One region of the Avibacterium volantium genome, then DNA from elsewhere that is predicted to be linked to it. Evidence: riboswitches for the same ligand, from Rfam matches in the RefSeq annotation. Region 1 holds a riboswitch; the other holds the start of a gene.

Region 1 (8,222 bases):
CCAGTCTGAAATGCAATTCCCAAGTTAAGCTCGGGGATTTCACATCTCACTTAATTTACCGCCTGCGTGCCCTTTACGCCCAGTTATTCCGATTAACGCTCGCACCCTCCGTATTACCGCGGCTGCTGGCACGGAGTTAGCCGGTGCTTCTTCTGTGGCTAACGTCAAACGGTAGTACTATTAACACTACCGCCTTCCTCACCACCGAAAGAACTTTACAACCCGAAGGCCTTCTTCATTCACGCGGCATGGCTGCGTCAGGGTTCCCCCCATTGCGCAATATTCCCCACTGCTGCCTCCCGTAGGAGTCTGGGCCGTGTCTCAGTCCCAGTGTGGCTGGCCATCCTCTCAGACCAGCTAGAGATCGCAGGCTTGGTAGGCCTTTACCCCACCAACTACCTAATCCCACTTGGGCTCATCTTATGGCAGGTGGCTAAACGTCCCACCCTTTAATCTTTCGATTCTATGCGGTATTAGCCATCGTTTCCAATGGTTATCCCCCTCCATAAGCCAGATTCCCAAGCATTACTCACCCGTCCGCCACTCGTCAGCGTCGAAAGCAAGCTTTCAACCCGTTACCGTTCGACTTGCATGTGTTAAGCCTGCCGCCAGCGTTCAATCTGAGCCATGATCAAACTCTTCAGTTTAATCTTTCTCAATTCGTACACTAACAAAGCTCTGTGATTTCATTTAAAATCACTATGAATTTCAGTTAAGCACTAATTGTTCTAAATCTTTTAAGTATTTCCAGAATCAACAAGTGCCCACACAGATTGTCTGATTGATTGTTAAAGAGCAAAAAACAACGACGCGATGTGTATTTTTCAATTTCTACAACGTCGCGTCGTTGTGTGCGGCGTATTATAGGCTTCTGAAAAATCTTTGCAAGTGTTTTTTGACAATTTTTTACAAAAAATTTTAAAAAGCCTAAATTTTAGGCTATGCACCTTAAATAAAATGAGAATACTTATAAAAAACTCAACTTTCACCACCTTTCCAAAGCCTGTTGATCACTTTCTCGATGTTCGATCCAACGCTCGCCCTTTTCTGTCTGTTCTTTTTTCCAAAATGGTGCTTTGCTTTTGAGAAAATCCATAATAAATTCATTGGCTTGATAAGCTTCACCACGATGAGGAGAACTCACTGCGACTAGCACAATTTCATCGCCCGTATGCAGTAAGCCCACGCGGTGAATTACCGCAACGCGTAATAAGTTCCAACGTGAGCAAGCTTCATCAACAATTTCACGCAAGGCTTTTTCTGTCATCTCAGGATAATGTTCTAAAAATAAACTGGATACGCTATCGCCCAAATTCATTTCACGCACTTTCCCCACGAAAACAACGGCAGCGCCGACACTATTTGGCGCGGAAACCCAACGATAAACCGCATTTTGATCAAAATTAGCAGTTTGTACCGCAATTTGAATTTCTGCCATTTTAGCCTCCTGTAACAGGTGGGAAAAAGGCAATTTCATCGCCATTTTGCACCGCACTTTCAAGACTAGCCAAGGTTTGATTAATGGCAACCAAAAGCTTTTCTTTATCTAACGCCAACGCCCACTTATCCCCTTTGGCGCTCAAATGTTGGCGTAGTGCTTCTGCATTGGTAAATTGGCCCGAGATTTCAATTTCATCAACCCCAATAAGCTCTCGCGTTTGGGCAAAAAATAATACTTTAATCATTTTGTTTTCCTGCTAAAAAATGGCCAGATTTTCCACCGCACTTTTCTAAAAGACGAATATGCTCAATCACAATATCTTTCTGCACTGCCTTGCACATATCATAAATCGTTAAGGCAGCCACACTTGCAGCGGTAAGCGCTTCCATTTCCACGCCCGTTTTGCCCGTTAATTTGCACAGACTTTCAATGCGAACTTGATTGCTCTCGGGCAAAGCGATCAAAGACACTTCCACCTTTGAGAGCAATAAAGGGTGGCAAAGGGGGATTAAATCCCACGTGCGTTTTGCCGCTTGAATACCCGCAATACGGGCGGTGGCGAACACATCACCTTTGTGATGTTGCCCCGATAAAATCATTTGCAACGTGGCTTCGGACATTGAAACCAAGGCTTCCGCTCGGGCTTCTCGCACCGTGTCTTGCTTGGCGGAAACGTCCACCATATTGGCTTCGCCGTTGTTATTGATATGAGTAAATTTAGTCATAATTGTTCCTTTATTAACCGCCAATGCTGGCGAGGTGATTTCGCACGCCACTGTCGCCTTGATGTAAAAAATGATGTTCTCGCTTACCCTGTAACGCAGAGAAAATGCGTGATTCTAAAAGAGATTTCTGATTATCCGCTTGTAACAAATCGCGCAGTTCAATACCTTCTTCACCAAATAAACAAAGATGTAATTTACCCTTTGCTGAAACACGCAGACGATTACAACTGGCACAGAAATTTTTCTCATAAGGCATTATCAAGCCGATTTCCCCTTGATAATCAGGGTGTTTAAACACTTTGGCAGGGCCGTCTAAATAAGAACGAGTTTGAAGCTGCCAACCCGCTGACAACAGTTTATCCGCGAGGATTTGCCCCGAAAGATGATATTGCTGAAAAAATTGATCCATTTCGCCCGTTTGCATTAATTCAATAAAACGCATTTGGATCGGGCGGTGTTTGATCCACGCAAGGAATGCCTCAAATTCGTGATCGTTCAGTTTTTTCATCAACACGGCATTCACTTTTACCTTTTCATAACCCACGTCAAAAGCCCGTTCAATGCCTTGCATTATGTCGGCAAATTTATCAATGCCCGTAATGCGTTGAAACATTTTGGGATCAAGGCTATCTACGCTGACGTTAATGGAAGTAATCCCCGCGTTTCGCCAAGCCGCTACCTCTTTTGCCATACGATAACCATTGGTGGTCAAGGCAATTTGCTTGATGCCTTCAATTTGCTGAATATTTTCAACAATAGAAAGAAAATCCTTGCGCAAGGTTGGCTCGCCGCCCGTGATACGGATCTTTTCTGTACCAAGATGACTAAAGGCTCGCACCAAACGGATAATTTCATTCTGCGTAAGAAAGCTAGGTTTGTTTGGCTCAGGCTGGTAACCATTGGGTAAACAATAGTTACAACGAAAATTGCACATATCCGTAATGGACAGTCGCAAATAATAATATTGGCGGGCAAACCCATCAATAAGACGCGTTTCCCCCACCTGTTTTACAGGAATTTGTATAGGAATGCTTTGCATTAGACACCTTTCTAAAATGGAGAGGATAAGCCGTTTCCAACGTATCCCTGAGCAATACAAAATGCATTGCTGGCATTGCCACCGTATTTTGCAATCAACAAAACGTAGGTGAACAAGCTCGGAGTTATGCGAAAATTTTCCCTATTCTAAGGGCTTAACAACAATTTAGCCATACCTAGAATGGGATCTATATCAAAAAAATGCCATATTTTACTTATAAATCAATTGTATAAAATGCTATATAACGAAAATTCACAAAATTTCTACCGCACTTTTAAACAAATTTGTTTATACTTACCCCTAATTCTCTTATAACGCTCACATTTTAAAGGAAAAACAATGAGTGATTTAACACCGCACAGTCGGCACGAAAATTTAGATAAGATAAATCACATTGTAGCTATTGGCGGCGGACACGGACTTGGCCGCGTGATGTCTGCGCTCAGTTTTATGAAAGAACGCTTAACGGGCATTGTTACCACCACTGACAACGGTAGTTCCACAGGCAGAATTCGGAAACAACAAGGTGGCATTGCGTGGGGTGATTTACGCAATTGTCTTAACCAAATTATCACTGAACCTAGCACCGCTTCTGCACTGTTTGAATACCGTTTTTCTGCCAATAGTGGAGAACTCGCAGGGCATAATCTTGGCAATTTAATGCTAAAAGCCTTAGAAAATATGCAAATTCGCCCCACCGAAGGGGTAAACTTAATCCGTGATTTATTGCACGTAAAATCTTTTATTGTGCCGATGTCAGAAAGTGCAGTGCATCTTGCCGCGTCCTTGCCTTCAGGCTCTAGCGTGGTAGGTGAAGTGGAAATTGATGAGCTGAGCGAACTACCTAACTCCATTTTCCTTGTTCCCCTTGTCAGCGCCACGCCTGAAGCCATTTGCGCTATTCAACAAGCTGAAGTGATTTTATTTGGCCCAGGCAGTTTTCTCACCAGCATAATGCCACCAATTTTGCTCCCCGAAATTATCGAAGCATTAAAAAACAGCCAAGCGAAGAAGATTTTCATCGACAATCTTGGGGTTGAACATAGCCCGTCCGCAGCACTTTCTTTACAAGATCGAATAAATTGGATTAACGAAACCGTTGGGAAAAAGATTATTGATGGCGCGATCGTACAAAACGGTTTAATGCCAGAAAATAGCGATCCGCAGTTAAAAATTATTGCCAGACGTCTGCGTGCTGACGACATCAGCTACCGCCACGATCGCACTTTATTATGTAAAGCGATTGATGATTTGATTGAAGAGCTGGATAAGTAAATAAAAAATAGGGCTAAATTCAGCCCTATTTTTTCATATAACCTATTGATTAGATTATTTATTTATAAGTGTTAAAAATTCTTTCCTAGTTTCACGATCGTCAAGGAATACCCCACCAAATGCAGAGGTTACCGTGTAACTATTTGTATCTTTAATTCCACGGCATTTCACACAAAAATGGGTGGCTTTTACATAAACCGCCACATCTTCTGTTTCTAAAATCGTTTGGAAAGCCAATAAAATCTGTTCAGTTAAGCGCTCTTGCACCTGTGGACGTTGGGCAAAAAACGCTACCACACGATTGATTTTGGATAACCCGATTACCCATTTTTTCGGATAATACGCAACTGAAACCTTACCATCAATGGTAACGAAATGATGTTCACAAGTGCTGGTGAGTGTAACATCATTCACCAACACCATTTCGCTGACTTTCATTCGATTTTCAATATTGGTGATTTTGGGGAAGTTGGCATAATCTAGCCCACTAAAAATTTCATCAACAAACATTTTCGCCAAACGAACTGGCGTTTCCTCAAGGCTATCATCTCGCAAATCTAGACCGATCAACTTCATCACTTCACGCATATGCTGCTCAATGCCTTCACGGCGCTGTGATTTTGTCAGTTGCATATCCACCATTGGGGTTTCAATCCCTTTACTCACCAATGCCTGACGGACTTTCTCCGCCTCTGGGGAAATCTTGTTCATTCACTACTCTCCAAATTTCAAATTGGGCTATTCTATCAGACAATAAAACAATAATAAAATGAGAAAGATAGCGGTTCAGTATGAAAATTTCTATAAAAATCACCGCACTTTCTTGTAGAATAGAATGCAATTCTTGATTGAAAAAGGACAATTTATGTTAAGCATTGAACAAGCTTTGAATGAAATGTTGGCACAGCTTCCTGCGCCGCAACAAACGGAAACTTTGCCGCTTTCGCAAGCCAGCCAGCGCATTTGTGCGGCGGATATTATCTCTCCGATTAATGTGCCATCTTTTGATAATTCTGCGATGGACGGCTACGCGGTGCGTCTTGCAGATCTTGCCCAATCACGCACACTCAGCGTGGCTGGCAAAGCTTTTGCAGGCAATCCTTTTAATGGCGAATGGTTGCCACAAAGTGCGGTGCGAATTATGACTGGCGCGATGATCCCAGCTGGCGCAGACGCGGTGGTGATGCAAGAAAATGTGCAACTTAACGAAGACGGTACGGTTACTTTCAACGAAATGCCAAAATTAGGGCAAAATATTCGCCGAGCAGGTGAAGATGTTAAACAAGGGGACGTAGTGCTAAAAACAGGTGAAAAACTCACCGCACTTTCCTTGCCGTTGCTTGCTTCCTTAGGCATTGCTGAAGTGCCTGTATTTCCACGTTTGAAAGTGGCGATTTTATCCACTGGCGATGAATTAGTTCCTGTTGGCGAGCCATTGAGCAGCGGTAAAATTTACGATACCAATCGCTTTACTGTGAAATTATTATTGGAAAAATTGCCTTGCGAAATTTTAGACTTCGGCATACTGCCTGATGATGAAGCGCTATTTGAAAAAGCCTTTTTGCAAGCGCAAGAACAAGCGGATTTAGTGATCACCAGCGGTGGCGTGTCAGTGGGTGAAGCGGATTTCACCAAGACGATTTTAGAAAAACTAGGGACGGTTAATTTCTGGAAAATTGCAATGAAACCGGGGAAACCTTTTGCGTTTGGTAAATTAGAAAAGGCGTGGTTCTGCGGCTTGCCGGGCAATCCTGTGTCTGCTTTGGTTACCTTTTATCAATTAGTGCAGCCTGCCATTGCCAAGCTCAGTGGTTATAGCCAATGGCAAGCACCACAACAGCTTAAGGCAATCGCAAGTGAAAATCTGAAAAAAGGCGTGGGTCGCAAAGATTTCCAACGTGGTTTTTATTGGGTCAATGCACAAGGGCAACTTGAAGTAAAAGCCGTGGGTTTCCAAGGTTCTCATCTCTTTAGTGCTTTCATTGAAAGCAACTGTTTTATTGTATTAGAAGCAGAACGTGGCAACGTGCAAGCGGGTGAAATGGTTACTATTGAACCTTTCAATGAATTATTGGATTAATGAATTATTAGGCTGATTATGATCGAACTCACTGCTGAAGAAGAACTGCGTTACAATCGCCAAATTGTGCTGAAAGCCATTGATTTTGACGGGCAAGAAACGCTGAAAGAAAGCACAATGCTGATAATGGGCTTGGGCGGTTTAGGCTGTGCGGCGAGCCAATATTTAGCCGTGGCAGGCATTGGCAAATTAATTTTAGTGGATTTTGATACCGTTTCTTTGTCTAACTTACAGCGCCAAGTGTTGCACGATGATAGCCGTCTGGCAATGCCCAAAGTGGAATCCGCCAATCTCAGTTTACAGCGTTTAAATCCGCACGTTGAGCTTGAAGCCATCAATCAACAATTAGATGATGATGCTCTACTCGCATTATTGCAAGACGTTGATGTGGTGCTAGATTGTACCGATAATGTGGAAACGCGCAATCAGCTAGATCGTTGTTGTGAGCAAAGCAAAACGCCACTGATTTCTGGTGCGGCAATCCGTATGGAAGGGCAAATTTCCGTGTTCACTTATGAAGAAAATACACCCACCTACCGCCAGCTTAGCCAGCTTTTCGGCAATGCGCCATTAAGCTGTGTGGAAACAGGCGTGCTTGCCCCAATGGTGGGCATTGTCGGCTCAATGCAAGCCCTTGAAGCAATCAAAGTGCGGTTGAAAATAGGTGAGAATTTATGTGGACGATTATTGCTCATTGACGGTTTCACAATGAAAATTCGGGAAATTAAAATCCCCGTTTAGCCTAAATCAGCGAAATAAAGCGGCATTAATTGCCGCTTATTTTTTCTTTTTTCTGTCATTTTTCTCTATCGCTTCGCTTGTTCGAGCTTAGACGATTTCTTAAGATGAACGCGCTAAAATTAGCACGCGCGTGAAAAGCTGTTTAAACAAACGCGGAATGGACGCAACCCCACGCTGTTTTATCTCATTGGATAACGCCACCGCAAGATCGGGCTTTGATGTGCGTTGTATAGCACGTTGAATGATGCGATGAACTAAATATTTCTGCGAATGATCTTGCCAACGCGCCAATCGTATAAAAGTTTGTTCAAAACCAGCATAATAGAAAAAATGCTCAATGTCTTTTTTCGGCAAATAAGTAAGCCGCGTTGCTGGCTGCTCCTTATCATTGAGCAGACTTTTCGCTGTTGCTGAATATTTTTTGCCAGCTTCATCGCCATCAGTCAGCACATACCACTCAATCCCCATTGCTTTGGCATAATGAATTAAAGGGCGCAAGCCACACTGGGCAAATTCCACGATCCTGATGCCTTCCATCTCAAGATCAATGCCAAGCAATTCAGCCAATTCAGTTAAAATCCAAACTTCCGTTTCGCCCTCCACCAACAGCCACATTCGAGAAAATAATGCAAGGCTACGATTATGTCGAATATGAAAGCTCAAACGACGTAATTCTTCTTTATTTAATTGATGTGAAAGCTGAAAGGCTTGGGTACGCTCTGCGTTTCTTACTAAACGACAAATCGACTGTAAAGGGATTTGTGAAAGTAATTCTACGGAATTCGTGGTGGTGATACGTTGGATCGGCAAATAACTGACCAACTCCCAAATAATCGCCACCATTCTTGGGTGCAGGCGGGCATCGGGATCTTCAAATAAAATAATCGGCCGCAAGCTGTGAAAATCTCGTAATTCATCGGC
Region 2 (8,222 bases), 110 kb from region 1:
GATACAAGTATTTGGCGAGTTACCCTGTGCAAGTTTTGACGTGCCTTCATCGCGAGTAAGCACATTCGGGCAGCCATTTTTACACAATGGTTTATCCGATTGTCCAAGATTCGCAGGATCATACCAAGCCCCTTCGTGCAAGGCGACCGTGCCTTTGATAATGCCATCAGTAACCACAGCCCCGGCAAGCACTTGTCCGCGAGAATTGAAAATTCGCACAATATCACCATCAACAATACCACGCGTTGCCGCATCATCTTTATGAATCAACACTGGCTCGCGATCATTCACGGCATATTTTTGACGTAATGAAGTATGTGCAAGCTGGCTGTGCAAACGATAATATGGGTGTGGCGTAACTAAAGCTAAAGGTGCTTCTGCTGTGGTGTTGCCAGCAAATTCTGCCGGTTCCATCCAGCTTGGATAGCCTTTGCAATCGTCATAATTCATTTTGGCTACCACATCAGAATAAATTTCAATTTTACCTGATGGTGTACCCAATGGATTCAACAACGGATCATTGCGGAACTCTTCATAACGCACCCATTTTTTCGCTTTTTCATTGGCTTTGAAAGTAATCGGTTTATTTTCTTCCCAGAATTTCTCGAATTTAGGCATTAATACACGGTTTTTACGTGCCGCATCAAATGCCGTTTGGTAGAAACCTTTTAACCAATCCATTTCCGATTTATTTTCGGTGAATTGTTCTTCCACACCAGCACGCTTGGCTAATTCGGTGAAGATGTCATAATCACTTTTCGCTTCAAATTGCGGTGGCACAACTTGTTTCATTGGGTAGATATTCATCATTGAATAATCGCCTGACATTGTTAAGTCGTTACGCTCATAACTTGTGGTTACAGGCAATACAATATCAGCCATTCGTGCCGTTGGAGTCCAGTTTACTTCATTCACAATAAAGGTATCTGGCTTATGGAAGGCTTTCACTAAGGTATTGGTATCTTGATGATGTACAAATGGATTACCACCTGCCCAATAAACTAATTTAATATCGGGATAGGTAATTTCCGTGCCATTATATTGAATCGTTTTGCCGGGGTTAAGTAAAGCATCTGCCACCCGTGCCACAGGAAATGCCATTTTAGATGTTTCATCAAGCCACGTTTTTTCCCCTGCTTGTACGGCTGGATTTGCGGTGATCGAACCTAAAATTCCGCCTGTTGCAGTTGGCACACCACCATTGGCATAGTGATAACTAAAGCCGAAGCCGCCGCCCGGTAAACCAATTTGTCCAAGCATAGAAGCTAGCGTGACCATCATCCAGTGGCTTTGCTCACCGTGGCGTTGGCGTTGCATTCCCCAACCGCCCATTAACATTGTGCGTTTAGTCACAAAATCATTGGCAAGTTGCTTAATCACCTCTACTGGTACGCCAGTTAATTTGCTTGCCCAAGTGGCATCTTTTGGCTGCCCATCTGTTTTGCCTAATAAATATTCTTCAAATTTATCGTAGCCTGAGGTGTATTTTTTCAAGAAGGCTTTGTCGTGCTTGTCTTCGCTCACTAAGGTATGTGCAATCCCTAGCATTAGTGGCACGTCAGTTGCTGTATTAATCGGGATCCACTCAGCACCTAAAAATTCGCAACTTTCGCTACGCACAGGATCAATACAGATAATGCGTTTGCCGCTCTCTTTTAATTTTTTGAAATAGGCTAAGCCCTCTTGATCCGTAGATGTCCACGCAATGCGTAAGGTTGTGAGTGGATTTGCCGACCATAACACAACAATCTCTGAACTTTCTAAAATGGTTTCCCAGCTGGTTTGTTGCTCATAAACTTCAATTGTGCCTAAAACGTGCGGCATAATCACTTGTGCAGCCCCGGTAGAATAATCCCCTTTTGAGCCAACAAAACCACCCGTTACGTTAAGGTAACGATGTAGCAAGGTACGTGCTGCGTGTAGTGAGCCTGAGCTGTACCAGCCATAAGAGCCAGCATAGATCCCTGTTGCACCATAGCTATCTCTCACCCGTTTTATCTCTTTTGCCACAAGATCAAACGCCTGCTCCCAAGATACGCGCACCCATTCATCACGTCCACGCAAGCTGGTATCTTTATTACCTTCTAAATAGCCTTTACGCACCATTGGATATTTAACACGGGTTTCGCTATAAAGCTGATCGGCAACCACAGATTGCAATTCATTGGTTAAAGGTGCGGGAATCGCAGGGCCTGACTTCACCACTTTACCGTCTTCCACAACTACGCCTAAAGGCCCCCAGTGTGCCGCAGTAACCACCGTACTTTGTTCTGCCGCCACTGCTTTAGAAGATACCAACGATCCTACTACCCCACCTGATAAAGATGTTCCTGCAAGACCTAATGAAGAATGTTTAATGAAATCACGGCGACTTGCATTAATGTTGTCTTGTTTTTTCATTGTTCACCTCAGTATGACTTTCCACGGCATTTTATATCTGGGGAAAATTCTGAAAATTTGCACCGCACTTATAAAATGCTATGAGTTTAACTTACGACACCTTTCTAAAACGAGTGGCATAATCATTTCTAACCATACCATTGTGCAATCAAGTTGCAGGCATTGCTTCCATATCTTTCGACTTAGGATCACAAGCTCGGTGTCAAACCAGTGCTAAATAATTTTAGCGATATTCCAAATGGAAACTATTAATGTGATGCGCCCACTTTATCCTTACTATTACGTTGTAAATAAATGGTGAGTGTGCGGACATCATCTGCTGACATTGATGTACGATTTTTCATTGAGTTCACCACACCAATCCATTGATTCGCGGTGTAATGATCTGCCCCAATTGCGGCGTGGCAACCGCTACAATAGGTTTCATTCAAATTGTGACCAAATTGATTAAGTGCGGTCAAATTTGCCGTTAAAATAGATTTCGGTGCATTAATTTGCAAACGGACTTCCTTCCAATCGGAAGCGGTAACTTCATCATAAACAGAACGTAGCACCTGCATTTTATCTTGCGGCACATCTTCCAATAACGCCACCATAATGCGTTTACCTAAATCCATATAAAGAATGCTTTCCGCCCCGGCTTGCTGCCAGCCTGTGATCGTCGCTGAAACTTGATCACCCGAAGCTTTCCAATCGGTTAATTCCGCATAAGGCATTAGGCGAATACTGCCTCCATCAGCAATATTGACATTACTCATCGCGAGGCTATATAAGGTTTTATCCTGTGGGCTAAACTCCCCACCGTGTTTACTTAACTCACCACTGGCTTCTTGGTTATCAACGTCCATTTCAGGCATAAAATGTACAATGCCTTTATGGCAATCAATGCACGTTTGATTGGTTTCCTGTGCTATTTTATGCATTTTCTGCGCGGCTTCTGATTGCTCTGAAAGCACCATTGCTTCAGCACTATGACAACTTTTACAAGTAGCCGAATCGTTTTCTTTCATCTCCGCCCAAACCTGTTTCGCCATTGCTAAACGATGAGTTTCATAGGCTTCTTGATCTGGCAATTTATCGACCACAACAGTATTCCACACATCTTTTAACGCCATCACCTTGGTTTTCACATAATGAAATGCGGAATCTTGCGGAATATGACAATCTGCACATTCCGCACGAATACCTTTGCGATTAGAAAAATGTACGCTTCCTTCCCATTCTTCCTTTGGAATTTCCATAGAATGGCAGCTCACACAAAATTCAGTGCTGCTGGTGGCTTTCATTGCATATTGCGTTCCCGCAAACACGCCCACACCAAGCAACATGCCAAACAAACCACCTAATACAAATTTCTTATTCAATTTCGCCATAGCTCCCCCACATCAAACAGATACATCAAAATAGGTAGAAATAATGGTTGGGATTATAAATTTAGAATAGGGGATCTCAATACGTAAAGTTACGTATTTACCTAATAAGTATTAGAAAGTTTGATTTATCGCAAAAGAAAGGAACTAAATCCGAAACCAATGAGGCAACTTAAAGACAGATTCAGCAAAAACGTCAGGTGCTATCACCGTGCTTTTTCCTTGTTGAATCTGAAAAAGTAAATGAGGTTGGCTAATAGAAAGATCTTGGGTGTTATCAGGATAAGTCAGCCCTGCTTGCACTTCTCCACCAAAATAGTAAGTGCCATTTACCCCTGTATAAGCTAAGGAACGAATGCCATTAATGACTTCTTTAAACGCCCTTGGGGAAGTGCTATGTCGCCAAACATTGGCAAGAATTTGAATTTGATCATAAGCGACACTCGCTTGTGAATAACTGGGTTGATGATCAAAAAATCGTTGATAATCTTGGCAAAATTTGCGTCCTGCATAAGTCATACTCAGCCCTGTGGTACTTGCCCACAATACGCCCTCACACTGTTGTTCTTGCGGTAAAAATACCGAAGGTGCGTAAATACTATAAATAATCGCGTTAATCGGATTTTGGATAAAAGATTGATAAAATTGCAAAATATCTTCCGCAAAATAAGAAGCAAACACGATTAAAGTGGGATCAAAATAGCACACTTGTTTCATCGCATAATCAAAAACTTGTGGAGATTTTTCTAATGTCAAAACATCGACCTGCCAATGTTCCTGACGTAATTGAGAGATAAGATTTTCAATACCTATATTGATTTTTTGCCATTTAACTGTAATCACTAAAATCCTTTTATTTTTCATCACTTGCGGATAATGGAATTGATAAGCTCGAATAAAACGTGCAACCCCTGCCCCATAGTTAATATCGCTGGCACACGCCTGAAAAATATTTTTTATCTGATTGTGATGAGATTTGCCCAAATCACTATGTGTGGCAAGATGAATATAGGGAATCCCTTTACTGGCAATCCAGTCGTGTAAATCAGGAGAATAGCAGGCATAGCTCGCAGAAATCGCATCAACTTCTTTATCTAATAATTGTTGGTATGCTTGATGGATACTTTGCGGATCATCAACGCAAAATCCTACCGTTTCTAACCGCACTTGTCGCCCATTAATCCCACCTTGTTGGTTGATCATTTCCACTGCTAATCGTGAGCCGTTGCATAATTCTTGCGTATCTAGCTTACCAATTCCTTGTTCCACATAAGGCACGCCAATAGTAATTGGATAAGTCATTGTTGAATGAATAAAGTGCGGTGCTTTTTGCGGCAGTTTTACCCCTTTCGCAAGGCTTTCAATTTCATACGTTGCTAAAATAGATTGCGATAAATCACCCGGCGTTGGCAAACAGCACAGATTTTCAGTTACCGCAAACACCGCCAAGCTAGTCCGATTTTCAATTTTTGTTTTTTGAAAAAGATGCTCAACGTGTTTGGCAACAGTACGTTCACTAATAAAAAGCTGTTGAGAAATTTCTACATTGCTTAGTCCACTACTGAGCAAGGTGAGAATTTCAATTTCTCGCTTACTCAGCTCAAAAGGCAACTGAGTTTGCTGGGCTGTCAGTAAGGTAAAACTCTGCTTATAACGTTGTAAACGTACATTAAGCCATTGATTATTTTCTGTTTGATAATAAAAACACAGGCTATCTCGCTTGGAAGAAAGTAAAGCCTGAGCATAATCAATAAGCTGGGGCAGCATTTCAAAATACGCTTTCCCTACACAACTATCCCACTCTATTAATTGTTTTTGCTCATCAACCAAGCACGCCCGCGTCAATTCCATTTTTATCCTAATCTGTTATTTGCAAATGGAATTATCATAAAGAAGTTTGTGTGCCAATTTACTGATATAAATCAATAGATAAATGACAAAACAAAGTACGGTGAAATTTTTTATCATTTTTGAAATCTTGCAAACCTTAGTATAATGCCCGTCTGATTTTTATAAATGAACAATTAGGAACGTATTGAATGAAAGTAATGTCTTTTAATATCAATGGATTACGAGCAAGACCTCATCAGCTTGAAGCCATTATTGAACAGTATCAGCCCGATATTTTGGGATTGCAGGAAATAAAGGTGGCAGATGAAGATTTCCCTTATGCGTTGGTGGAACACTTGGGTTATCACGTTTATCACCACGGGCAAAAAGGGCATTATGGCGTGGCATTTTTATTGAAACAAGCGCCAAAGGCTATTCACAAAGGCTTCCCAACAGATGAAGCGGACGCACAAAAACGCATTATTATGGCGGAAATGGAAACAGAATTTGGTTTGCTCACGGTGATAAACGGCTATTTTCCACAAGGGGAAAGCCGCAAGCACGAAACAAAATTCCCTGCTAAAGAAAAATTCTATGCGGATTTGCAACGCTATTTAGAGCAAGATCACAATAAAGACAATCCGATTATTATTATGGGTGATATGAATATCAGCCCGAGTGATTTGGATATTGGCATTGGTGAGGAAAGCCGTAAACGCTGGTTGCGTACCGGAAAATGCTCGTTCTTACCTGAAGAAAGAGAATGGTATAACCGCTTATATGCCTACGGTTTAACAGATACTTTCCGCCACTTAAACCCGACAGTTAATGATAAATTCTCGTGGTTTGATTATCGCTCAAAAGGCTTTGATGATAACCGCGGCTTACGCATTGATCATATTTTGGCAAGCAATAATTTAATCGAACGCTGCACAGATACAGGCATTGCGTTGGATATTCGCGCGATGGAAAAACCTTCCGATCACGCGCCAATTTGGGCGGTGTTTGAATAAAATGACAAGTGCGGTGTGAATTTTTGGAAAATTTTACACCACACTTGATTTATCACTCTTTGTTAATTCATAGATTATCTCAAATACCTTACCAAACCTCCTGTTCAAATTAGCTTACCATTGAAAATTCCCGTAAAATACACCGCACTTATTTTTATTAAAAGGTAGATAAAATGTCTGTGGTACTCAACCAGCTTATTGATTTACTTAAGCTAGAACAGCTTGATGATTTTCTCTTTCGTGGGCAAAGCCAAGATTTAGGTTTGCGCCAAGTGTTTGGTGGGCAAGTGGTGGCGCAAGCGCTTTCTGCGGCGATTCAAGTTGCGCCGCAAGATCGCGTGTTGCATTCTTGCCACGCCTATTTTCTTGCCCCTGGTGATAGTCAGCACCCGATTATTTATGATGTGGAAGTGTTGCGTGAAGGACATCATTTCACTGCAATGCGAGTGAAAGCCATTCAGCATAATCAAGCCATTTGCCACATTACCGCGTCATTTCAAATGGAAGAAGCAGGCTTTGATCACCAATCTTCAATGCCAAATGTGGGCGAACCAGACAGCTTTATGGCTGAAAGTGTGGCATTGCAAAAATTGGCACAATATATCCCAGAGCCAATTCGCGATAAATTTACTGCCGAACGCCCTTTTGATATTCGTACTCAACATATAAATAATCCTTTTCAAGGCACGCTCTTACCGCCTGAGCAATATGTTTGGGTGAAAGCCAATGGTGAAGTGCCGCAAGATCGTGTCATTCAGCAATGTTTGTTGGCGTATTTTTCTGATTTTCATCCGCTACTCACTGCCCTTCACCCACATCAAAAAGGCTTCTTAGAAACAGGAATGAAATTAGCCACTATCGACCATTCTATTTGGTTTCATCGTGCTGGGGATCTTAACGATTGGCTACTCTACGCCATTGAAAGCCCTAACGCCTTTGGTGCAAGGGGATTATCACGGGGACAAATTTTTGATCGTCAAGGGCGTTTAATTGCCACCACACAGCAAGAAGGTTTAATTCGATTTAGCGAAAAATAAGGAAAAAAATGACCGCACTTTTAATGACACAACTTTGGGATCAAGTTACGCACGCCTTACAAGAAAAAGAGCCTGCGAAAAAATGTGAGCAAGTAAATGCCCTATATACCGAGCTTTTGCCTCGCATTGAGCAAGCTGAATTGGCGGACTTCCCAACAGTAAGCAAAGATCAAGAAATCGCCGCCTTTCCTGATAAACCAAGATTGGTTGCACCGCACGCCGTGCCAAAACGTTCTTTTGCCACACAAGAAGGCTATGCTGCTACTTTGCACGCCATTGCGCATATTGAATTTAATGCGATCAATTTAGGCTTAGATGCAGCTTGGCGATTTGCTCGTGAAGCAGAAAAAGAATTAGGCGAAGGGTTAGCCTTTGCCCGTGATTGGTTGCGTGTTGCGTATGAAGAAAGCACACATTTTACTTTAGTAAACAATCACTTAAAAACCTTAGGCTATGAATATGGCGATTTTGAAGCGCACGCTGGATTATGGGAAATGGCACAAGCCACCGCACACGATATTTGGGAACGAATGGCGTTAGTGCCACGCGTTTTAGAAGCAAGGGGCTTGGAC

The links. Region 1 has a riboswitch for molybdenum cofactor ahead of moaA (GTP 3',8-cyclase MoaA). Riboswitches for the same ligand answer to the same signal wherever they lie in the genome.
Region 2: linked by a shared signal. The riboswitch ahead of torA (trimethylamine-N-oxide reductase TorA) and the one ahead of moaA (GTP 3',8-cyclase MoaA) in region 1 are both predicted to bind molybdenum cofactor.

Annotation. Positions count from the first base shown of each region.
Region 1 is NZ_LR134167.1:1,371,604-1,379,825, reverse strand. Features, by position in the region: rRNA gene ELZ61_RS06695 (16S ribosomal RNA) at 1-647, opposite strand, end outside; gene moaE (molybdopterin synthase catalytic subunit MoaE) at 986-1,438, opposite strand; gene moaD (molybdopterin synthase sulfur carrier subunit) at 1,440-1,685, opposite strand; gene moaC (cyclic pyranopterin monophosphate synthase MoaC) at 1,678-2,166, opposite strand; gene moaA (GTP 3',8-cyclase MoaA) at 2,180-3,205, opposite strand; molybdenum cofactor riboswitch at 3,194-3,341, opposite strand; gene ELZ61_RS06670 (gluconeogenesis factor YvcK family protein) at 3,545-4,480, shown strand; gene folE (GTP cyclohydrolase I FolE) at 4,535-5,191, opposite strand; gene moeA (molybdopterin molybdotransferase MoeA) at 5,346-6,560, shown strand; gene moeB (molybdopterin-synthase adenylyltransferase MoeB) at 6,579-7,301, shown strand; gene ELZ61_RS06650 (DUF2813 domain-containing protein) at 7,401-8,222, opposite strand, start outside.
Region 2 is NZ_LR134167.1:1,256,939-1,265,160, reverse strand. Features, by position in the region: gene torA (trimethylamine-N-oxide reductase TorA) at 1-2,400, opposite strand, end outside; molybdenum cofactor riboswitch at 2,482-2,614, opposite strand; gene ELZ61_RS06125 (NapC/NirT family cytochrome c) at 2,649-3,773, opposite strand; gene ELZ61_RS06120 (LuxR C-terminal-related transcriptional regulator) at 3,918-5,621, opposite strand; gene xthA (exodeoxyribonuclease III) at 5,810-6,613, shown strand; gene tesB (acyl-CoA thioesterase II) at 6,787-7,650, shown strand; gene ELZ61_RS06105 (ferritin-like domain-containing protein) at 7,659-8,222, shown strand, end outside.